Regions from separate parts of the Lentibacillus sp. L22 genome, predicted to be linked through region 2. Evidence: predicted binding sites of a transcription regulator. Region 2 holds the regulator's gene; the other holds the start of a gene.
The links. Region 2 encodes NrdR, which represses ribonucleotide reductase genes. Its sites were predicted from a motif close to AACACNATATATNGTGTT; they were not measured.

Region 1 (12,694 bases), on a different contig from region 2:
TTAAACCGAACAAAGAAGCTGATTTTATTGGGAAATCTGTATTACAAAAACAAAAAGAGGAAGGTCCTGCCAGAAAATTGGTTGGGATTGAGATGATCGATAAAGGGATACCAAGGCATGGTTATCAGGTTTTTGCTGATGACAAGGAAATTGGATTTGTGACATCGGGCACACAATCTCCAACATTGCAAAAAAATGTGGGTTTAGCATTATTACAGGCTGAATATGCAACTGTAGGTACAAAGGTTCAAATTCAGGTCAGGAAAAGAGCACTACAAGCGGTTATTGTCGCAACACCATTTTATAAACGTGCAAAATAGGGGGAGGGAATACCAGTGGAATTTCGATATTTACCAATGACAGAAGAAGATAAACAGGCAATGCTTGAGAAAATTGGTGTAGAAAATACTGATGCATTATTTTCCGATATTCCGGAACACGTTCGATTTAAAAGGGAACTGCAGCTGAAGCAACCTGCAAATGAGTCGGAATTGAAAAAGGAATTGGCTGGTCTGGCAAAACAAAATGCGAATTTACAGGATCATTGTTCGTTTCTTGGGGCAGGTGTCTATGATCATTTTATCCCGTCTGTTGTCGACCATGTCATTTCCCGTTCTGAATTTTATACAGCATATACACCTTACCAGCCGGAGATCTCTCAGGGGGAATTGCAGGCAATCTTTGAATTTCAGACGATGATTTCTGAGTTAACCGGTATGCCGATTGCTAATTCATCCATGTATGATGGAGGAACAGCGTTGGCTGAAGCAGTAACATTGAGCGCGGGTTCAACCAAAAAGCAAAAAATTCTTGTATCCAAAGCAGTGCACCCCGAATCCCGGGAAGTAATTACTACCTATGCCAAAGGGCAAAATCTTGAGATCATCGAAATTGATCAATATAACGGCCGAACAGATTTAAAACAATTGGCGAATGAACTCGATGAAAATACAGCGAGTGTGGTGATGCAATATCCAAACTTTTTCGGTCAAATTGAACCATTGGATGAAGTGGAAACGTTGATTCGTCAGCAAAAGAAAACGATGTTCATTGTGTCCAGCAACCCTTTGGCATTGGGATATCTAACCCCGCCTGGAGAATTTGGTGCTGATATTGTCGTTGGGGATACGCAAGTTTTCGGCATACCTGCCCAGTTTGGCGGCCCGCATTGCGGCTATTTTGCAACAACAAACAAATTAATGCGCAAGGTTCCGGGCAGATTAGTTGGTCAAACGATAGATGAAAACGGCCAACGTGGTTTTGTCTTAACATTACAAGCAAGAGAACAGCACATCCGCCGTGACAAAGCAACCTCAAATATTTGTTCCAATCAGGCATTGAATGCACTGGCAAGTTCAGTAGCCATGAGTTCGATCGGCAAACACGGAATCAAACAAATGGCCATGTTGAATATGCATAAAGCACGGTACATGAAGGAACAGCTGGAAAAGAAAAACATTGAGATTGTCACGACTGGTCCTTTTTTCAATGAGTTTGTTATCCAATTGCCTGGTAATGTGTCAACATATAATAAACAATTATTGAAAAAAGGGTTCATCGGCGGCTATAATCTGGAACGGTCTTATCCTGAATTAACAGGACAGATGTTGCTTGCCGCTACAGAGATTCGTACAAAAGCGGAGATCGATACTTTTGTAAAAGAATTGGGGGATATTCATGGTTGCTAAAGATTTTCCATTAATTTTTGAACGCAGTAAGGCAGGAAGAACGAGTTATAGTCTGCCAGCATTAGATGTACCGGAATATGATTTACAATCGGAATTCGATGAGCAATTCATCCGTCAGACACCGCCGGAATTGCCGGAAGTAAGCGAATTGGATATCATCCGGCATTATACCGGATTGTCCAATCGCAACTATGGTGTAGACTCAGGATTTTATCCACTCGGTTCGTGTACGATGAAATATAATCCGAAAATAAATGAAGATGTAGCCCGGCTGCCAGGCTTTAGCCAAATTCATCCATATCAAGATCCGGAAAGTGTTCAAGGTGCATTGGCCATGATGTATGATTTACAAACAGCATTAGCGGAAATCACCGGGATGCATCAGGTTTCATTACAGCCTGCTGCAGGTGCACAAGGGGAATGGACCGGGTTAATGATGATTCGTGCTTTTCATGAAGCAAATGGGGATAGGAAACGAACCAAGGTCATTGTCCCTGACTCCGCACATGGCACTAACCCTGCATCCGCATCTGTTGCAGGTTTTGAAGCGGTAACAGTAAAATCGAATGAAAAAGGTTTGGTAGATCTTGATGACTTAAAACGCGTGGTTGGTGAGGATACAGCAGCATTAATGCTGACAAACCCGAATACATTGGGGTTATTCGAAGTAGAGATTCTGGAAATGGCGAAAATTGTACATGATGCCGGTGGGAAACTGTACTACGATGGTGCCAATTTAAATGCCATTATGGGCTACACCAGACCAGGTGATATGGGATTTGATGTTGTTCATTTGAATTTGCATAAAACCTTTACCGGGCCACATGGCGGTGGAGGTCCAGGTTCGGGTCCGGTTGGAGTTTCAGATGAATTGGCCGCATTCCTGCCAAAACCGCTGCTTGTCAAACAAAACGACAAGTATATGTTTGACCACGATCGGCCACAATCAATTGGTCGGGTGAAGCCGTACTATGGTAATTTTGGGATTAATTTACGTGCATATACCTATATTCGGACTATGGGTGGTGAAGGGCTTAAAAAGGTTAGCGAATTTGCGGTATTAAATGCTAATTACCTGATGCGACGTTTGGCAGATGAATATAAATTGCCTTACCTACAGCACTGTAAGCATGAATTCGTGCTTTCCGGTAAAGATCAAAAGAAATTGGGAGTCAGAACCCTTGATATCGCTAAACGTCTGCTGGATTATGGGTATCATCCGCCAACCATTTATTTCCCGTTGAATGTGGAGGAAGGAATGATGGTTGAACCAACAGAAACAGAGTCGAAGGAAACATTGGATGGGTTCATTGATGCAATGCTTGCCATTGCCAAGGAAGCAAGAGATGATCCAGAGACCGTCCAAGAGGCACCACATACAACTGTTGTTAAGCGGATGGATGAAACAACCGCCGCACGAAAGCCGGTATTACGGTATCAAAAAGAATAAATAGAAAAAGCCAAAGTCGGTGTGTTAAAAACATAACGGCTTTGGCTTTTTTAATGGAATGATGTTTTTGAGTACAAGTTAAACCAGACTAGTATCAATGCGTGCAGCTTCTTTATTTAATCTTTCCTGTCCATTTTTTAAAGCCGCCTTTGAGTTGATTTACGTCTTGATAGCCTTTTTTATGAAGCAGTTCTGCTGCCCGGACGGATCGTGTTCCATTTTGGCAATAAAGGTAGACAGGTTTATCCTTCCGTAATTCAACGAGACGTTGTTTCATTTGCGTTAAAGGTATATTTCTTGCGCCAAGTATATGCCCTTTTTTAAATTCCTGGGGCTCACGTACATCGATTAATTGGGCTTTGCGATACCCTTCCTTAAACTGGTCCTCGGTTAGCGTTTTTAAATAAGCTCGCTGTCGGAAATAGCGAAACAGCATAAATGCAATGATAAGCACAAGTGCAATAATGAGAATTGTCATGTTTTTTCCCCCGTTTTTTAATGCTTCTAATTTCTATTATATGGTTCATGATCAATTTTTTCAAAGAGTTTAATGTTAATATCTATGAAAAGTAGGTCTATATACCTATGTTTATTTTCTTGATAAGATGTATCATGTAATTTGTGATATTTTGCGGTTGATATATTTGCTAAAACATCCTCATGGTAAATGCAAATGGTGAAAAAAATGATTTAAACAATTGTATTGGTTATTTACTTGTTTTATCGCAAAATTACACACGAAATTACATTTTTTCATGTTTGACAAAAACATGCTTTTTTGCTTCATAGTACAATATATAGTGTATTTTTAAAAAGGCAAGCACAATATATTGTTCTTTTTAGTTTATTTATGGTAAAGTGATTCTAGAAGTTAAATAGGAAAAGGAGTGAGGAAATGTCGACGGCTGTCGAAGAGCGAAATCAAATAAACATAAAAAATTTAAACCAGGACATTGCATTGTTCCCGCAAGTTCACCCGATCACGACAGATATGAAGTTAACACATAAAGGGGTATCAAGACTTGTGATGCTGGACCGTTACGCATTTAAAGATACAGAAAAGAAAACCTTGAAGGCGGGGGACTTTGTTGTATTGACGGTGAAAGCAGATCCGAAATTTCCAGCACGTGGTCTCGGTTTTGTAAAAGATATTGACTGGGTTCATAAGCAAGCTGATATACAGGTTAATCCAGAATTTGTCCATGTCCTCGATCTTGAAGAAGAACGTGAAACCGGAGTAGTCAAGCGTTCGCTCGATGTGATTGATAAGCCATTGGAGGTTTATTACGAACAGATTGCCAAACGAAATGCAACGGGGCTTTCTCAAGTTGAACCAACAGAAGAGAAACGGCGTGAATCATTCATCAAGTTTAACAAAGAATTATCAAATCTAAACTTTATTCCGGCCGGCCGGGTTCTTTATGGCGCTGGTTCAAAAACAGATGTCACGTTCTTTAACTGTTACGTGATGCCATACATCCAGGATTCGCGTGAAGGGATTTCCGATCATCGCAAACAGGTTATGGAAATCATGAGCAGAGGTGGTGGTGTTGGTACCAATGGATCAACACTTAGACCTCGTAATACATTGGCAAAAGGGGTCAACGGGAAATCATCTGGTTCCGTATCATGGTTGGATGATATTGCCAAATTAACTCACTTAGTTGAGCAAGGCGGCTCAAGACGTGGAGCGCAAATGATAATGCTTGTAGATTCTCACCCGGATATCATTGAATTTATTATTTCCAAGATGCAGAACCCGAGAATTTTACGATACTTAATTGAAAACACTGGAGACGAACAAATCAAACAGCTAGCACAAGAAAAATTGAAGTTTACGCCATTGACAGAAACAGAGGTTGCACTGTATCAAGGGATTGTTAATTATAAAACGATGCCAGGATTGGGCGGTTTTTCCGAAGCAGCGATTAAAGAGGCCGAAACCAAATTAAGAGACGGCGGAACATATTCTGTTCATCAACCAGAGTTTTTAACTGGTGCGAATATCTCCGTTTGCTTAACGAAAGATTTCATGACTGCCGTGGAAAATGACAGCTGGTATGAACTGCGTTTTCCGGATGTAGAAAATTACACAAAACAGGAAATGGAAGACTATAACAGCCAATGGCATGAAGTGGGCGACGTTCGCAAGTGGGAAGAAATGGGTTATGGTATTCGGGTTTATCGCCGGATCAAAGCCAAGGAATTATGGAACTTAATTAATATTTGTGCAACGTATTCAGCGGAACCGGGAATTTTCTTTATTGACAATGCGAACGATATGACGAATGCCAAAGCTTATGGCGATCAGGTTGTCGCAACAAATCCGTGTGGAGAACAACCACTTGCACCATACTCAGTCTGTAATTTAGCAGCAGTGAACCTTGCTGAATTTGCAAATAAAGACACCAAAACAGTAAATTTCGAGAAACTAAAGCAAACAGTACAAACTGGTGTGCGAATGCAGGATAATGTGATTGATGCCACACCATACTTTTTAGAGGAAAACAGAAAACAAGCGTTAGGTGAACGTCGTGTTGGTCTCGGCGTCATGGGACTTCATGATCTCTTGATTTACTGTGAAACCGAATATGGTTCAGTAGAAGGAAACAAATTGGTCGATCAAATATTCGAAACGATAGCTACAACCGCATATCGTGCATCGATTGAATTGGCCAAGGAAAAAGGAAGTTTCCCATTCCTGATTGGTAAGACGGACGAAGAAACAAACGAACTTCGTCAAGCATTTATCGATACTGGTTACATGAAACAAATGCCAGATGATATTAGACAGAACATATTAAAATATGGCATTCGGAACTCCCATTTATTAACTGTTGCGCCAACCGGATCCACTGGTACAATGGTTGGCGTAAGTACCGGATTAGAACCATATTTTTCCTTTTCGTACTTTAGAAGTGGACGACTTGGAAAATTTATTGAGGTTAAGGCAGATATTGTTCAAGAATATTTAGATCAACATCCGGATCAGGATCCAAATCAATTACCTGACTGGTTCGTTTCAGCAATGGAATTACCACCGGAAGCACATGCTGATACCCAATGTGTCATCCAGCGCTGGGTAGATAGTTCCATTTCCAAAACGGTTAATGCACCAAAAGGATATAACGTCGAGCAAGTAGAGAGCGTCTATCAACGTCTATACCGGGGGGGAGCCAAAGGTGGCACGGTTTATGTAGACGGCAGCCGTGATACCCAAGTGCTAACCTTAAAGGCGGAGGAAAATTCATTTGATGAAACAGATGAAACAGAACAGACACAAGAACAGCCGCGTGTTGTGCTGATGGATACCATCCAAGAGCTGGATAAAACAAACGTTACCATCGGTTCAGAAGTTGGAGATACTTGTCCGGTGTGCCGTGAAGGCAGTGTAGAAGACATTGGTGGTTGTAATACATGCACAAGCTGTGGTGCCCAATTGAAATGCGGGTTATAGGATGATGTTTGTCAAGAGGGGCTAATCATTTATTGATTAGCCCCTAATTTTTGCGGATATGGCTTGTCTATCGGATAGTTATCATGTATCCTTAAACTAGAAACATTGTTGCCTTCCCTAAAAATTATTTTCGAAGTGAGGAGATTTTATGCCAACTCCAAGTATGGAGGATTATATAGAACTGATATATAAATTAATTGAATCGAAAGGGTATGCACGTGTATCCGATATAGCCGAAGCATTAGAGGTGCATCCATCTTCTGTTACAAAAATGGTACAAAAATTAGATAAAGATGAATACTTGAATTATGAAAAATACCGGGGATTTATTTTAACTGCCAAAGGCAAAAAAATTGGTGAACGATTGGTATTTCGTCATGAATTACTTGAGCAGTTTTTGGAAATTATCGGCGTGGAAAAAGAAAATATTTATCAGGATGTGGAAGGAATTGAGCACCACCTAAGCTGGAATTCCATTGACCGAATCGGTGATGTTGTGCAGTATTTTAAGGCGGATAAGGAACGGATTGCCAAATTACGTGAAAACCATATTGAAGCTGAATAGGACGATCGGAATCCATCTAACCAGGTGGGTTCTTTTATTTTCTTTTAATTTCATGTTCTAATTTTTAAACATTTTGCTTAAAGATGTATAAAGCCCGAATAAGGAGCGAAATCGATGAAAATTGATGGCGTGTTCTCTGGCGGTGGTGTAAAGGCTTATGCGTTTGTGGGTGCGTTACAAAGCGTAGAAGAGCATGGGCATGAATTTGTTCGCGTGGCAGGCACTTCTGCTGGAGCCATTGTTGCTGCATTTGTGGCGGCGGATTATCGGCTGCAGGAACTGAAAAAAGTACTGGAAGAACTTGACTTGAGGAATTTCCGCGATCCGCCCGCCATAAGTAATTATATTCCATTTAGCAAGTGGTTGTTTTTTTATTTTCAAATGGGGATTTATAAGGGTGATAAACTGGAAAATTGGTTATATGAACGTTTAGCCGCGAAGAAGATCTATACGTTTAGTGATGTCAAGCAAGGTCAATTGAAGGTAGTTGCCAGTGACTTATCACTTGGGAAGATGGTTGTCATTCCAGACGATTTGGAACGTCTCTATGGTATAAACCCAAATTATTTCCCCATTGCTAAAGCAGTACGCATGAGCGCAGGGTTTCCGTATTTTTTTATGCCCAAAAAATTACCAGGTAAAACAAGACAAAAAAGTATTATGGTTGATGGCGGTTTACTAAGCAATTTTCCGCTTTGGATCTTTGAAAACGGTGATACTACGAAAAAGCGGCCAGTTTTAGGGATAAAATTAAGCGCAGATATGTCAGAACCCCATCCACGGAAAATTAAAAATGCATTTGATATGTTCCATGCCCTCTTTTCTACCATGAAACAGGCACATGATGCACGTTATATCTCGAAATCGCAAAAAAATAACATCATCTTTATACCGGTTGAAGATGTGGAGACAGTTAACCTTTCGATTCCGGAGACAGTGAAAACCAATTTGATTAACACAGGAAGAATGAGCGCGGATCAGTTTTTGTGCAATTGGCCTAAATAAAGTGAGCGTCAATTCTGTCGGTCGTTCTGCTTCCCAATGAATGTACGTTGAAAGAATATCAATGAAAAAACCGAGCTGTCATTTAAAAGGATGCCCGGTTTTTTCTTTTTTGTTTATTGCCGTTTCCATCAATCACCCGCAAATGGGTTGCACGTTTGGTGGCCTTTTTTTTCATGTTTAATGGTTGCGGTGATTTTTGGCGAACTGATTTCTTATTATTTGTTTTATATTTTGCTTTTGATTGTTTCACTGCTTGCTTGTATTTTTTCATGTCGCTGGAAGGGGCCCTTTTCTTAAGAAACACGAAATAGATTACCGCGAAAATCGCTATACTGACACCGAGCATGGTAAAAATACGGCCGAAAAAGTGTGCTGTATTATTAAATAGTTGAGAAAACAAGCCGATAACAGCAAGACCGATGATCACATAAACGAACACGGAAAACTTATTGCGAATCATAAACATTCAGACCTCCTTTCAAGGTACGTAGATACAAAACTCCCTTATTTTCTGTATACCACCAAAGAGGGGGTTTATATCGTCTTTTTTACTGGTTATCTTAAATTCTTTCCTTTTTACATGAAAATATTCAAATTTAGTTTGGTTTTTTGTTCAAAGTAAAGAAAGTATAAAATTTATGGATATATGAAGCTTATAACTGGAAAGGCCATGTCCGGCTCCAGCGCCCAGCGGCTAGTGTGCTTCCTTCACCTTCCTATTGGCTCACTTCCTAATTTCATTTTACTAAAAAACATGGGGTTTCACTAGCCCGGATTATAAACTTCGAGACTTAATTTTCGACAATTGGTGATAATAGGGGTGGAGGTGGTATTGTGGCGGAAAAAAAACCAAACCAAGCGTCTTCGCAACAAGTGAAACCAGTGTCCATATTGCCCAGATCCTTATTCACCGGTTTTATCGGCGGACTGATCTGGAGTATATGCGGTGTACTCCTATATTATTTTAATTTTGCAGAGGTTTCCCCCAAAACTTTTGAGTTACGGTCCTGGTTAAAAACAGAATGGACAGACAGCTGGCTTGGCGATGTTATTTCCATACTTGGCGCAGGGATACTCTCCATATTGGCAGCGTTTATCTACTATGGATTGTTCAAGCGAATCCGGCCGTGGTGGTTTGGAGCAGTTTACGGGATTATCCTCTGGGTGATTATTTTTTATGTTTTACACCCGATTTTTGGTGATGTGCCATCTTTAGCCGAAATGAACATGCATACGATTGTGTCAACGGTCTGTTTATTCATACTTTATGGTACTTTTATTGGGTATTCCATCTCATATGATTATTATGATACGGTTGTAAAGGTATGGAAAGACAGGAAATAAATAATTATCCAAACAAGTGGGTTTATGATAAACTATAAAAGTAAAAAATCGTTTTGCAGTAAGTTTCACACATAGAACATTCAGAACAGATCAGGTGCAGATAAAAATTATTAGTCTTTCCATGGCAGGAACAGAGAAATGAGAAAACTACAGTCGACTCGAGAACACTTTGATCAGCTCAAAACAGAAAGGAATGGGAATATGGAGAAATTAACAAAGCTACGTGAAAAGCTTGAATCCCATGCGTTGGACGCAATTATTATTACAAGTCCAGTTAATCGGAGGTATATTACAGGATTTACAGGTACAGCTGGCGCAGCGATTATTACAGGAAAAGAGGCGCTATTTGTTACGGATTTTCGTTACATAGACCAAGCTACTGAGCAAGCCCGCGAATTTGAAATTATCCAGCATAAAGAATCCATGATTCAGGAGCTTCATGAGCAATTGCAAAAACGGAATATAAAACGTGTCGGTTTTGAAAAGGATCATGTGACTTTTTCCGAATATGAACAGTATCAGGAACTGTTTTCAGCAGAACCTGTTCCAGTCAGTGGATTGATTGAAGATTTACGGCTAATCAAATCGGAAAGCGAACTCAAAATCATGAAACAGGCTGCCAAAATTGTTGATGATGCCTTTATTCATATTCAAGGCTATATCAAACCGGGCGTCAAGGAAATTGAGATTGCCAATGAACTGGAATTTTTTATGCGCAGACAAGGTGCTACATCATCCAGTTTTGATACAATTGTTGCTTCCGGCTATCGTGGAGCGCTGCCACACGGGGTAGCCTCAGAAAAAGAGATTCAAAATGGAGAGCTTGTCACAATGGATTATGGTGCTTTGTTTCAAGGCTACTGCTCCGATACGACAAGAACAGTCGCTGTTGGAGAAATAAGTGATGAGTTGCGGAACATTTATAATACGGTATTAACGGCGCAACTCAAAGGTGTGGAAGGTGTCAAACCGGGAATCACTGGCAAAGAGGGAGATGCGATTGTCCGGGATTATATAACAGAACAAGGTTATGGAGACAAATTCGGTCATTCCACTGGGCATGGTTTGGGAATGGAAGTACATGAACAGCCGACACTCTCACATCGGTCAGAAACAATATTGGAGCCTGGGATGGTTGTTACTGTTGAACCAGGTATTTATGTGCCAAATGTCGGCGGTTGCCGGATTGAAGATGATCTGGTAGTAACCGAAACAGGTAATGAACGGCTGACATTTGCTGATAAAGGATTAATTCAATTGTAAATGCGTGTTCAAAAGGAGGATAAAAAGGACCGAGAAGTTCTAAACGGCGTAGCTTTGAGCACCGGGCTTGTACAGGAAGTACTGACTTCTGCGTTGCCCACAGGACGTGGGCGGTTTTAGCAGAAGGTCCTTTTCCCAGTACATGAGGAGCGGAAAAGTAAGCCAACGAACTTCTTCAAAGGAAGGCCGACTAAGAACGGGCTTGCGCTCAGGCGTCGGCATACCCCTTTTGCAGGGGCACGTCATTTTTACCGGACTTTTTGAGCTTCAAATAAATTTTCCAAGGAGGGAATTCTCGATTGATTTCAGTTAACGATTTTAAAACAGGACTAACTATTGAAGTAGATAATGATATTTGGCAAGTTATGGAGTTCCAACATGTCAAACCAGGGAAAGGGGCAGCATTCGTCCGTTCCAAACTCCGGAATCTCCGGAATGGGAATATCCAGGAAAAGACGTTCCGTGGTGGTGAAAAGGTAAACACTGCCCATGTTGAGACGAAAAAAATGCAATACTTATATGCATCAGGTGATACCCATGCATTTATGGATACGAACACCTATGAACAAATTGAACTGCAGACCAGCCAAATTGAATACGAATTGCAATTCATGAAAGAAAACATGGAGGTCTCGGTTATAACCTACGAAGGGGAAGTCCTTGGGGTGCAATTACCAAATAATGTGGAACTTGAGGTGACGGAAACAGAGCCGGGGATCAAAGGAGATACCGCCAGTGGTGGATCCAAACCGGCAACACTGGAGACCGGTTTAATTGTTCAAGTGCCGTTTTTCGTCAATAAGGGGGACGTATTGGTAATCAATACATCCGATGGAAAATATGTATCCCGGGCTAATAAATAAATAGCATTTTATTGTATCAACAGGAGCAGTCGCTTTTAGACTGCTCCTGTTTTTGTTTGCTCTTTAAACGAGTCATATTCCTACTATGTCCACATACATTTAGTATAAAGCTAATATTATAAGGTGAGGACTTGCTATGGAAGAAATACTGCGTTTATTTCCACAATCAATTCGTGAACATGTACAAGCAAAAGTAGGCCAAAGATGGACTGTCTTGCAGGAAATTCGGTTTCGGCTGCATCAGCCAATTGAACTTGTATTTGATCATCAAACAGAATGGCTGGCAAGGTGCAGGCCGACACAACAAGATAGCATGCATGTACTAAACCAAATAAGTGCGTTTTCCCTCTACCGGCTGGAAGATGAATTACGTCAAGGGTATGTCACCATTGAAGGTGGACACAGGGTTGGGCTTGCCGGGAAGGTAAATACTTTACATGGTTTTGTCAAGGCTATCCAGCATATCACATTCATGAATATCCGTATTGCAAAGGAAAAAATAGGTGCCGCCGCTTCATTATTGCCGTATCTTTACCGAGAAACCTTTAAGAATACACTACTCGTCGGGGCGCCGCAAACAGGGAAAACAACTATTATCAGAGATTTAACGCGATTACTTGCTTCCGGCTGGCGTAATATTCCGGCAAAAAAAGTCGCCGTTATCGATGAGCGCTCAGAAATTGCTGCTTCATTAAGAGGGATTCCCCAACATAATCTGGGGTTGCGGACGGATGTCATGGATGCATGTCCGAAAGCTGAAGGCATGATGATGATGATTCGTTCCATGTCACCGGATATCCTGGTTGCGGATGAAATTGGCAGCCAGCAAGATGCAGAAGCGTTGATGGAAGCCATTCATGCCGGAGTTAGCGTCATTTGCACCATTCATGGTAAGGCATTGGACGAATTAAAACGACGTCCCTCACTCCAACAGCTTTTTGACCATCGTGTTTTCGAACGTATCGTCATTCTAACGAAGCAAAAAACACCGGGTCAAATCCAGTCTATTTACGATAAGCAGGAAAAAATTATCTTTAAGAAACCTTTGGATGACGCCAT
Region 2 (12,694 bases):
AAGTTTGCTGTCCGCATCTTTGTCAGATACTCCTGGCGTATCACCAGCGATACCAACATCCACGGCAAAACCGATATCTGGTTTAATCGTATGAGTTGCTGTTTTCGCTCCACGCAAACCCACTTCTTCCTGTACCGTACCAACGCCATACACGATATTCGGGTGATTCACATCTTTTAACTGTTTAAGCACTTCAATAGCGATTGCACAGCCAATGCGATTGTCCCAAGCCTTGGCCAATAACATTTTTTCATTTTTTAATGGGGTGAATTCAAAATAAGGAACAATTGCATCCCCGGGACGAACCCCAAAATCACTTGCCTCTTCTTTACTGCAAGCCCCAATGTCGATGAACATATCCTTTATTTCGATTGATTTTTTCTTCGCTTCAGCGGATAAAATATGCGGTGGTTTCGACCCAATAATTCCGGTTACGTCCCCTTTTGCGGTCATAATTGTCACACGCTGGGCAAGCATAACCTGGCTCCACCAGCCGCCAGTAGTTTGGAAATAAACAAACCCATCATCATCAATCCTGGTAACCATAAAGCCAACCTCATCTAAATGACCGGCAACCATAATCTTTGGTCCATTTTCATCACCTGTTTTTTTGGCGATGAGACTTCCCAAATTATCCGTAGACATTTCATCGGCATATGCTTTAATATAGTCTTTCATTACTTCCCTTACTTCTTTTTCGTTGCCCGGAATTCCTCTGGCATCCGTTAAATCCTTCAACATGGTTAATGTTTCGTCCAAATTTGCCATATGTATCCATATCCTCCTTTATCAATCCAACTTTATTATAACGGTATCAATTTAAGATTACCAAATAATTAATAGCCATGATCCTGCCGTTCATAGTTAATCCCATTTTTCTCTATGTAGGCATCATATATGTCCTCTTCGTCAAAACCTAATTTCTTTCCAAGCTGTAAATAAGTGACAAACATATGGTGATAATTGGCCAAAGACGGATCTTGGTTAAACAATACGCATGCTTCAAACACAAGGTTAAATTGCTCGGTTTCCGTATTCATGACCGGTTCAATTGGTTGTGTTTCATATTGATATCCACTATCAAGCCCCAACGACATCATAAAATGCAAACCGTCAACATACTCAGCTAAAATAATCTCTTTATCACTTTTAGGCTTTTTACTCCAAAACTTGAAACAGCGTGTTTCATTGGCCAATTCGCCGATTTCTACGAGAAGGGCGAGTACCTTTTCCGAAAATAAATCCTTGCCTGTTATGCCCTGATTGTTTTCAATATATTGGTCCAATTTTTCCTGCATAACAAATAATCTATTCCAGTCCATTTTTGCTTCACTCCTTATTACCTTGATTGTATCACGAATAAAATGAAACCCAAATGAATTCTCATCCGTATTAGGGGATAATACGTTAGAGGATGTTCAAAAAGTCCGGTAAAAATGACATGCCCCTTTATCCTCCTTTTGAACACACTCTTTTGGGGAGACGGTTAATGATGATAGTGTTTTTATTTCGTGTACTGATCTTGATTGCGCTGGTTTTTTTGATATATACACTATTGCAATATTTGCGGAATCCACGAAGGAAAATACAAATCGCCAAACAACAAAAAGAGTTTTTCCTGCTGGATGATGAACAAAACAGTAAAAAAAACTTGCAATTCGTGTATAAAGGCTGTCTGTTCGAAGGGGAGAAATATTTGGGAACCACGGATCAGGCATTTGAAGTGGTTACGATACAAGTCACCGTTCCAGAGCCCCTTGATCTACGTGGATTAACAAGAGATGACTTGTACTTTTTGGAAAAGGAACTATTAATACGCTATCCTTATGCCCAGATTGAGTGGAAACACCCAATCAATCAACTGCTTATCAGCCCCACAGACTAAATGATGCCCACCTTTTATAGATGGGCATCATTTATGTGCTCACTTGGAAAAAATCCCGCCATTTAATCACAATTTCCTTTCGTCTTAATAAATAAATGAGGGGTAATAAGGCAATTAAACATATGGATACATAGAAAGGAGAGAGGTTTGATATCCATTGACCAACAGACGTATAGACGAATGCAAGTGGTATATTTGATAGCAATGATGATCTAGCGTAATCCTTAAAACCTGCTGTAATTTGAATCAAACAAAGAGATAAGAGGTGAAAATGAATAAATGGTACAAGTCGTAATATAGCGATTTGTGAAGTTGTAAAATCAGCATGCTTGCCAATCAGTTTTTGTTGCAAATTTGTCAGCCGATCAAGGTTTTTGGGCATAAAACGTATAATACCATAAAAAGCCAAACTTGATAATGTAATACCGATAAGGGAATAAAAGGTCCCCTCCACAGTTCCGAATATAATCCCACCGGAAACACAGATAAAAACAACGGGAAGAAAGAATAACGGCCGTAATAAATGAACCGTGATAAATAATAATGGTGCAAATAGTCCTCCCATTTCGATGATCGTCATGAGGTAATTACCAAACAATTCCATAGATGTCCTCCTCTGCGTTGTCATTTCGGCAATCTTTTTCCATAACGAGTAGTACATGTATATGACAATAGACGAGCCTTTATGACAATAACAAGTAAATAGACAAATAATTGATTGGTAAACACCTAACTTGGAAGGGCGAAGAATGAATTTCATTAAATAAAAAATGACCACCCTTTAATATCCAAAGGACAGTCATTTTATAAAACCTATTTTAAAGCTGCTTTTGCTTTGTCAGCCAGTTGGGTAAATGCTTGTTCGTCATTAATTGCGAGATCTGATAACATTTTCCGATTCACTTCAATTCCGGCTACTTTTAAACCGTGCATTAATTTGTTGTAAGAAAGATCGTTCATCCGTGCAGCGGCATTAATCCGTGCAATCCAAAGTTTACGGAATTCCCGTTTCTTTTGTCTGCGGTCACGATAAGCATACTGACCCGATTTCATTACTTGCTGTTTTGCTGTTTTAAATAAAGTCCGTTTCGAACCATAATAACCTTTAGCTAATTTCAATACGCGTTTACGACGTCTGCGCGTAACTGTTCCACCTTTTACACGTGGCATAATAATTCCCTCCTAATACAATTGACTTAATATCCTGGTTTCATACAATCTGCAACTTATTTATATGGAAGCATTGGATTAATACGCTTATAGTCACCAGATGCTACAAGTGCGGATTTACGTAATTTACGTTTTTGTTTTTGTGATTTGTGTGCAAACATATGACTCGTATATGCATGTGAACGTTTCAGTTTCCCGGAACCAGTTCGTTTGAAACGTTTTTGTGTCCCTTTATGAGTTTTCATTTTAGGCATAGTAATTTCCTCCTGCAATTATTTTTTCTCGTTCGTTGGAGCAAGCATAATAAACATATTGCGTCCTTCCATTTTTGCTTTGGACTCCACTGTAGAAATATCTTTCACTTCTTCAGCTAAACGGTTCAATACTTCCTGACCCAGCTCCTTGTGGGTAATCGCACGACCACGAAAGCGAACCGATGCTTTAACTTTGTCCCCTTTTTCAAGGAATTTACGAGCATTTTTTAATTTAGTATTAAAATCATGATCACCAATTCCCGGTGTAAAGCGAACTTCTTTTACATTAATAACTTTTTGCTTTTTGCGTGCCTCTTTTTCTTTCTTTTGCTGTTCAAAACGATATTTACCGAAGTCCATAATTCGGCAAACAGGTGGTTTTGCATTCGGAGCAACCAATACCAAATCAAGGTTTCGTTTTGCCGCAATATCCAGTGCTTCATTGCGCGATTTCACTCCAAGCTGATCACCATTTGAATCAATTAAACGTACTTCCCGGGCACGAATTTTTTCATTGACATTCATATCTTTGCTAATAGCCAGCCACCTCCAAAATATTTTTAAGATGTTCAAAAGTCCATTGTTCCCCTTTGAACGCTTTAATCGTTGACAAGTTATTTTCGCATAAAAAACGTGTCGGTACACAGATGCACCCACACGTCTCCAAATAGTCTATCAGGAATATATGGAACCAGTCAACAGCAATCACTTGCGTCGAACAGGTGAGAAGCGGGTGCTCCTACTTGTCTTTCGATCATTAAATTCAGCTTATATAGAATAACATCAAACTGTATATATGTCAAATACAGGATTTGTCCCCACAGCCTGAAATTAACATGGGATTGTTCGTATCACAATGTTTTCTCGACGATTTCCGTTGTAATTAATTGTTTAAATGCTTCGAATGACATGGTTTCTGATTGTTTTTCTCCATATCGACGGACATTAACAGCATTGTCATTCATTTCATTATCACCGACAACTAATGCAAAAGGTATTTTTTGTGTTTGCGCTCCACGGATTTTATAGCCGATCTTTTCGTCACGCTCATCCACTTCGACGCGTACACCTTCCAGTCTAAGTTTATCTTCTACCCGTTTGGCATAATCCAAATGGGCTTGCGGTGCTACCGGAATTACCATGGCTTGTACTGGTGCCAGCCATGTTGGAAATGCGCCTTTATATTCTTCCAATAAGAAGGCAACAAAGCGTTCCATTGTTGATACAACACCACGGTGGATAACAACAGGACGATGTTCCTTGCCATCTTCACCAATATATGTCAGATCAAAACGTTCAGGCAATTGGTAATCAATCTGAACGGTGGACAATGTTTCGTCTTTTCCAATGGCTGTTTTTACTTGTACATCAAGTTTGGGACCATAAAACGCAGCCTCACCAATTGCCTCAACATACTTAACACCCATTTCTTCCATCGTTTCTCTCAGCATCGACTGAGCTTTTTCCCACATTTCATCATTGTCGATGTACTTCTCTTTATCTTCAGGATCGCGGTATGATAAGCGGAAATAATAATCCTTTATTCCGAAATCTTCATATACTTTCTGAACAAGTTCGACGACACGGATAAATTCGTTCTTCAACTGATCCGGTCGGGCAAAGATATGTGCATCATTCAATGTCATGGCCCGAACCCGCTGTAGTCCCGCCAGCGCACCGGACATTTCATAACGGTGCATCATCCCGAGTTCTGCAATCCGGACCGGCAGATTACGATAGCTGTATAATTGATTTTTATAAACCATCATATGGTGCGGACAGTTCATTGGTCGCAACACCAAATCCTCATTATCCATTTCCATTACCGGAAACATGTCATCTTGGTAATGATCCAAGTGTCCACTGGTTTTGTATAAATCAAGGCTGCCTAGTACCGGTGTATAGACGTGGTCATAGCCCAGCCGTTCCTCAATGTCAACAATATAGCGTTCGATTGTCCGGCGAATCGTTGCCCCTTTTGGCAGCCACATCGGCAACCCCTGGCCAACTTTTTGTGAGATGGTGAAAATACCCAGTTCCTTACCAAGTTTCCGGTGATCACGTTCCTTACGTTCCTCCAAAATCCGCAAGTATTCGTCGACCTGGCTTTGCTTTTCAAACGCTGTACCATAAATTCGCTGCAACTGTTTGTTATTACTGTCACCACGCCAATACGCACCAGAGATACTCAACAATTTAAATGCCTTGATCTTGCTTGTTGATGGCACATGGACACCACGGCAGAGATCATAGAATTCACCTTGCCGGTAGATTGTCACCTGTTCATCCTCAGGAATAGCGTCGATTAATTCAAGTTTCAGTTCGTCATCCTGAAACATTTCCTTTGCTTTGTCACGAGTTACTTCAATCCGTTCTATTTCCAGGTTCTCATCAACAATCTTGCGCATTTCCTTTTCAATCCTTGGCAGATCTTCCGGGGTAATGGTATGCTCCATATCCATATCATAATAGAAACCTTCTTCAATCACCGGTCCAACACCAAAGTTAACATGTTTATATAACCGTTTAATCGCCTGAGCCATCAAATGTGCAGTCGAATGCCGTTCAACCTCGATGCCTTCTTTACTTTTATACGTAATAATTTCAATGGCTCCACCTTTAGGTAATTCCCGTTTTAAATCATACAGTTTACCATCTAATTTAATTGCTAATGCTTGTTTTTTTAATCCCGGAGAAATAGAAGCCGCGATATCTTCACCGGTTGTCCCGGCCGGAAACGCTTTTTCAGCTCCATCCGGAAAAATGATTGCAATGTCCGCTGCCATGGTGATCGCTCCTTTTCATAATTTATCTATTGTTATTTAGAACTAAAAAACGCCCACCCCTCTGCATCTGTAAGCAAAGGGACGAGCGTTGGTCACGTGGTTCCACCCTATTTCCCGTAAAAAATACGGCTTTAAATCGTTAACGCAGATTAAACGCTGCTATCTACTTGATACGTTCAATAACAGAGCTCAAAGGCGGTAATCATCTGGTTGTATATGGAAGCTTTCAGCCGATGACTTCCATCTCTTGGTATACAATAAACAAATGATCTTGTCCTTATCAAAACTTGTTCATATGAATGATATAAGTCGTATTATAGCGGTTCATGATAGAAAAATCAAGTCTTTATATGTCACTTTTTTAGATAAAATGTAAACGGGAATTGTTTATATGGTTTAAACTCCACTTTTTCCTCGAAAACATTAATTACAGTTAGCGTTTTTGGTTCCGATGGGTGATCCCCATAAATTTTGATTTTTTTTGGCGCCATGGCAATCAGAGGCGCCAGATTCGACTCATCCTCATCAAGCCCGAGAATATAGAGAGGCTCTTTTTGCATCAGTGTCCGTAACTCCATCGCGGAAAACGGCTTTCCATTGTCTTTAAAAAAGGAAAAAGGGGTCCCCTGCAATACATGAATTACATCATAAGTTGTATCTTTTTTGGCTATATATTCACGAAGCATGTTGACAAATGACTGATGGTCCTCTTCCCGTTTAAACTCGTCGATTGCCAGTCCCACATATTGGACCAATTGATCTTTAAAGGCTTTTAAACGAAACTGAACAATAGAATCATAATGGATCGATGTCGTATTTTTTATATTGGCAATAAATAATGATTGCAAGAGCTGCTCTGGATCCTTATTCTTACGTACCTGCTGGCTATCATCATCTTCACCAGAAAAAATCCAATGCGTCAAATCCAGAATCCGGGCCATTTCATCCGTATTTGAATAATAATAATAATCTTCAATAATATGCTTGATCATATTCGTCAACCGATGAATAATAAAGACATCCGCCATAGCTTTGGCAATCGTTTCCAATGGTTCATTGCCAGGAACCTGATATTGCAGTTGTAATTGATTCCCCCAATTCTTATTAGTTTTCCAACGCAATTCAATTTGCTTGTTATAATGAAACAAATACTCGCAAAAACTGATTACTTCCTTATCCGAACTAAAATAAACTTCCAGCAAACAACATCACCCTCATCCAAGACCAAACTGTTACATTATATGGACAAAGGCATGAAAAAATGTGTAATCCGAATAAACTAGTAACAATAGTAATCCCTTAGCACGAAAAGCTTTCTACTCCACTTTTATATAAATATGTTCATTGGTCACGCCGATTTTCTCCGCTCATCGTGACTTCTGTACTTACTTGCTTGATTCGTTCGATGATTCTGCCCGCTTTTACCTGTTCGACCCCACCGCGATTTGAAAATGCCAATTGACCTTCCAACTGTTCCAGACTGTAATTCGACGTAAAGAAGACCGGCAAGCGTTCCATCATACGGTATTGCAGGATCGATCCCAAAATTTCATCCCGGAACCAGGCTGATTGTGTTTCCGCCCCAATATCATCAAGCATGAGGACATCCGCATGTTTAAAATAATCTATCTTATCATTGATAGAATCATCTTTAATGGAACCTTTCATTTCTCTGACAAACTCCGGCATATAAATAAGCATAGAGGAAATGTTTAGTTTTTTTAATTCATTAGCCATCGCGCCAAGCAAATAAGTTTTACCGATGCCAAATGGTCCCGATAAGTAAAGTCCCTTAGCCGGAATGGCCGTTTGAGCCTGCTTCACAAACAACATTAAATCACGAAAAACCTTCCTTCTTTTATCATCGATATCCACGTTGTCAAAGCTCGCATGTAAGATATCTTTTGGCATATACAAACTTCTGATCAGTTTTTCCTGTTTTTTTTGCTTCTCATATGCAATCCGGTTGTGGCATTTTTCATAGGTCAGATGAATTTCATTTTGGTCCGTTTTAAGGATTGGCGAATATCCTTGAATCATATTGATGCATTGACCAAATGAATGACATTTGTCACACTGCTTTGATTGTGTTTTATACTCATATAATTTCATCAGGTTTTTATCAATTTCAGCCTGGGTCAATTGTGGATTTAAAGCGAGAAACTGACTGATTTCCGGATCATGAAGAACTTCCTGTTTCATCGCCGTATAATTTTCTTGAAAATTTTTATTATCCTGCATCCATTTTTTTAATGTAGATTTGATTGGTTCCATAGAAATCATCCTTGCAAGTGACTATTTTTACTTGTGAATTCGCGTAATAATGCTTCAAACTCTTCTTTCTCTTCCTCGGTTTCCGTATGTTCCGTTTGCGTATTGTTTTTCGTTTGTTTATTCTTGCGCTGTTTAAACCAATCAGGTACAACCTCTTTGGAAGCAGGCCGTCGATTTTTGTTGTTTGCATATCCTTTTTGATATTTAGCTTTTTCCTTTTTGGCAAATTCCATTGCTTCTCTTGCCGTTTGTAAATTGGCACGGGACCAATGACTGGCAATTTTCTCCATATAAGCCTTTGATAATTTCATATTTGATTGTAGCAATACATAGTGGATCAGTACATTCATTACCGGTGACGGCAGACCCTGGGTTGTCATAATATCCCGAATGATTTTCAAATCCTGGCCTGATGCATGATTACCACTTGATAAATCCTCCAACAATTGCTTTGGCGAGATGGATTCCAATTCATGAATCAGCTGCTCTTCTTTTGTAACCGGGTTCGCATTCACCGCTGTTTTTTGTTTCTGCTTCTGATACGCCAGCCGATCCGTTAATTTGACAACTGATTCCTGATGCACAGCTTGAAACAAATCGTGGCAAGCCTGTTTGAACTCATCAGTATCCAACCTGTTTTCCTCTGTCAATGCCCACATCACAGCTTTTTCGATCTCATGTTCTGTCAAATCATACAGTTTCATCATTTGTGAAATTAATTTTCGGTTATCAGCTGTTAATACTTCATCTGCAGGAATCATTCGCTTACCAAGCATTTGTTTCATCCAAGTAAAATCAGGCAAATGATCTTGCCTTTCCAATAGCGTTTCAACAGGATCCGATGTGTCTGGATGTGGCTGAAATGTTTGGAAAACCTCCTGAAATCCGGCAGTAATGTCCTTACCATCCGGTTGCCGGGAAGGAACACAATAATGATCTTTCAATGCGGCAAACTTATCTTCTCCCAAGTGATGGTATAGCAGCTGTGTTAACATATCATCTTTAAAAAAGTCACTTGGCGCAAAAGGTTCCAGGAGGACATATGTATAATAATCGTTTTGAAGCGCCTGTTGTTTAAAGGTTTTCAATAAGCCGATCCCCTCGAGCTTCAGCCTGGCCCGATAAATCTCGTCCATCGGCAAATCCATATAATTCATTAATGTATGATGGGTCTGCGGCTGCTGATCTTGTTGCAGCTCTATCTCATCCAGGAGCGTTTGATACAACATCACCGCCGTTAATCCGATGAGCGGCTGATACAAATGGGTTAGTGATTTTACGTAACCCTCCGGCAAACTCCCTTTTTGTACAACGATATATCCTTCGATCGGCAGCATTTTGCCAAAAGCATCCATCCATCTCACACTCCTACCCAAAAACGTTAAACCTAACCTATCATGCATGATTCACTTCACTGTTTATCTGTATTGATCAGGTCTTTGAGTTCGTCTAAAAACACACTAATATCTTTAAACTGGCGATAAACGGAAGCAAATCGTACATAAGCAACTTCATCGACTGTTGATAAGCGATCCATTACCTTTTCACCAATTTGATCACTAGGGATTTCTGAACTCCCACTGTCACGAAGATCTTTTTCAACATCCAGTGCAATTTCCTCAATTTTCCCTAGTGGAACAGGTCGTTTTTCACATGCCTTTATGAGACCACGTACAAGTTTATCACGATTAAATTCCTGTCTTGCCCCATCCTTTTTCACTACAATCAGAGGAACCTCTTCAATCCGCTCAAATGTGGTAAATCTGTACCCGCATCGTTCACATTCCCTGCGTCTTCTTATGGCATGGCCTTCCTCTATTGGCCTGGAATCAAGCACCTTTGTACTCTTACTCTGACAATTTGAACACCGCATTCTTTTCGCTCCGTTCATTTAGGTTAAGTAATTCCGGCATTAATCAATCAATGTAAATATTTTATCAAACTCATGATACAATCGCCGGATTAACTTTGAACTATAGGCAAAATCAGATGGCAGGATTGATTCTGTAGTTACTGTAAAATCAATCGCCGTTCGATAGGGCCTTACCATAATAATTGTTGCTATGATAAATGCTTTCCGTCCTTTTATCACATTGACACTTATTTCTCCATGTTGCTCGGAAATTGAATTTACCTGATAGATATCTGACTGATTAAAAAACGTTTCTAAAGCTTGTAATCCTTTATCTTTGGTTGTTTTATAATAATGTGTTTGTAATCCGCTATCCCAGTGATCCTCACTAGTTTCCGCATGCTTGCTAAAATATTTCGCTATTACATGTTTAACAGACACTCTACTCCCCACCTGGAAAAATTAATCATGCGTTTCTCTATGCTTTATTTCCTTTATTTTAACATGTTTTTTAGATTTTCACTATCTCGGTCCATTTAAAATTAAAGTGGGCAGATCAAGACTCTTTACCATGATCTGCCCACTGTTGGTTATCTCCCAAATAGTTATGAAATTTTCATTTGTTTCTGATGCATATACTGTCCGACATATTTAGTCAAATCGATTACCCGGTGTGAATAGCCCCATTCATTATCATACCAGGCCAATACCTTGATTTTATTATCTTCCATTACCATTGTTGATAATCCATCAATAATTGCAGAATAATCCGTTGTTGTATAATCAACAGAAACAAGCGGTTCACAACTATAGTGAATAATACCTGTCAATTCATGGTCTGCGGCTTCCATGAATTTACGGTTTACTTCCTCAGCTGTAACCGGCTGGTAGACATCAACTACCAGATCAACAAGTGAGACATCAGGTGTTGGTACCCGTAACGCCATTCCATGAAGTTTGCCACTTAAATGCGGTAATACTTCCCCCAATGCCTTTGCCGCACCCGTTGATGTTGGAATAATTGACTGGGTACACCCCCTGGCCCTTCGCAAATCTTTATGGGGATTGTCAGTATTATGCTGATCATTCGTAAACGCGTGGACGGTTGTCATTAGCCCATTTTTAATTCCAAATTGTTCATCCAGCACTTTTACAACAGGTGCAAGACAATTTGTTGTACAGGAAGCATTAGACACAATATGATCATGATCAGGATCATACATTTCATGATTAACCCCCATCACAATTGTCCGATCAACTTGCTTACCCGGCGCCGTTAAGACTACTTTTTTTGCACCAGCTCTTAGATGCAACCCTGCCCCAACCCTTGAATTAAATTTCCCCGTGGCCTCGATAACAATATCAATCATTAATTCATCCCAGGGAAGTTTCTCCGGGTCCCGCGCATTGACCAGCAATACTTTCTTTCCGTCTACCTCAAGTCCATCCGCCAGCGGCTTCACCTCTTTGTCAAAAATACCATGAACGCTATCATACTTAATCAAATGGGCAAGTGTTTCTGGAGGATAATTTGCATTGACCGCTACCACATGTAATTGTTCATCCTTCATCGCCTGGCGAAATACCATTCGTCCAATGCGACCAAATCCATTAATCGCAATTCGGGTTTTACTCATTCTTCATAGTCCTCCTAATGTGTTATACTCATCAAGTTAATGTTATAATTAGTATAACACATTACAAGCCAAATGTGATATTAATTTTAAAATAAAAAAGCCCGAATCTAAGGATACGGACTTTTTAAAAGACATTCCACGCTCGCAAAATTCTTTCCAGCTGTTCATAAGATTGATATTTTGTTCCATTATTATTAATTACGGCGTCTGCCATAGCAGCTTTTTCTTTCACAGGAATTTGCGACTGAATCCGTTGACATGCCTCTTCTTCAGTATAATGATCCCGATTCATCAAGCGCTCCAACTGAACTGATTCGTCAACAAATACTACTAATGTTTTGTCTACAAAATGGGCAAGATTTCCTTCAAATAATAACGGAATATCCAACACAACACACGATGCACCCGCGTCAATTAAAGAATCCCTCATGTCCAGCATTTTTTTCCGGACCGCTGGATGGACTATATCATTTAACTGTTTACGTTTGGTTTCATCTGCAAAAACGATGGCACCCAAATGTTTTCGATCGATTGTTTTATCATCTCGTAACACATCCGTGCCAAATGTTTCAATGATTTGCGCATACGCCTTTTCCCCCGGTTCAACGACTTCGCGGGACAATTTATCTGCATCGATAACGGGGATATTGTAATCATCAAACATAAGTGACACAGTACTTTTACCACTGGCTATACTTCCAGTGAGACCAATTGTCAAGGCCATAGGACATCCCTCCTCTCTTAAGCCGCTATTTTTTTTGGCAAGAGACACACAGGTGAGTGCCCCTTCCGCCAATTTTCATTTTTATAATCGGTTTCCCACATTTTTTGCAAGC

Region 1: the regulator NrdR is predicted to act here: its motif matches at 3,958-3,975, upstream of ABRT01_RS15220 (vitamin B12-dependent ribonucleotide reductase).

The regions. Positions count from the first base shown of each region.
Region 1 is NZ_JBFNXI010000046.1:4,636-17,329, reverse strand. Features, by position in the region: gene gcvT (glycine cleavage system aminomethyltransferase GcvT) at 1-320, shown strand, start outside; gene gcvPA (aminomethyl-transferring glycine dehydrogenase subunit GcvPA) at 336-1,688, shown strand; gene gcvPB (aminomethyl-transferring glycine dehydrogenase subunit GcvPB) at 1,678-3,138, shown strand; gene ABRT01_RS15225 (rhodanese-like domain-containing protein) at 3,251-3,616, opposite strand; gene ABRT01_RS15220 (vitamin B12-dependent ribonucleotide reductase) at 4,034-6,595, shown strand; gene mntR (transcriptional regulator MntR) at 6,744-7,160, shown strand; gene ABRT01_RS15210 (patatin-like phospholipase family protein) at 7,275-8,165, shown strand; gene ABRT01_RS15205 (SA1362 family protein) at 8,248-8,625, opposite strand; gene ABRT01_RS15200 (YqhR family membrane protein) at 9,000-9,509, shown strand; gene ABRT01_RS15195 (M24 family metallopeptidase) at 9,711-10,772, shown strand; gene efp (elongation factor P) at 11,072-11,635, shown strand; gene spoIIIAA (stage III sporulation protein AA) at 11,772-12,694, shown strand, end outside.
Region 2 is NZ_JBFNXI010000006.1:66,687-79,380, forward strand. Features, by position in the region: gene ABRT01_RS04705 (M42 family metallopeptidase) at 1-768, opposite strand, end outside; gene ABRT01_RS04710 (dUTP diphosphatase) at 837-1,322, opposite strand; gene ABRT01_RS04715 (sigma-w pathway protein ysdB) at 1,493-1,885, shown strand; gene ABRT01_RS04720 (TVP38/TMEM64 family protein) at 1,917-2,489, opposite strand; gene rplT (50S ribosomal protein L20) at 2,699-3,055, opposite strand; gene rpmI (50S ribosomal protein L35) at 3,112-3,309, opposite strand; gene infC (translation initiation factor IF-3) at 3,328-3,834, opposite strand; ribosomal protein L20 leader region at 3,931-4,060, opposite strand; gene thrS (threonine--tRNA ligase) at 4,161-6,095, opposite strand; T-box leader at 6,170-6,388, opposite strand; gene ytxC (putative sporulation protein YtxC) at 6,449-7,297, opposite strand; gene dnaI (primosomal protein DnaI) at 7,437-8,369, opposite strand; gene ABRT01_RS04755 (replication initiation and membrane attachment family protein) at 8,375-9,724, opposite strand; gene nrdR (transcriptional regulator NrdR) at 9,781-10,242, opposite strand; gene ABRT01_RS04765 (cytosolic protein) at 10,282-10,662, opposite strand; gene ABRT01_RS04770 (glyceraldehyde-3-phosphate dehydrogenase) at 10,827-11,858, opposite strand; gene coaE (dephospho-CoA kinase) at 11,983-12,582, opposite strand; gene mutM (DNA-formamidopyrimidine glycosylase) at 12,608-12,694, opposite strand, start outside.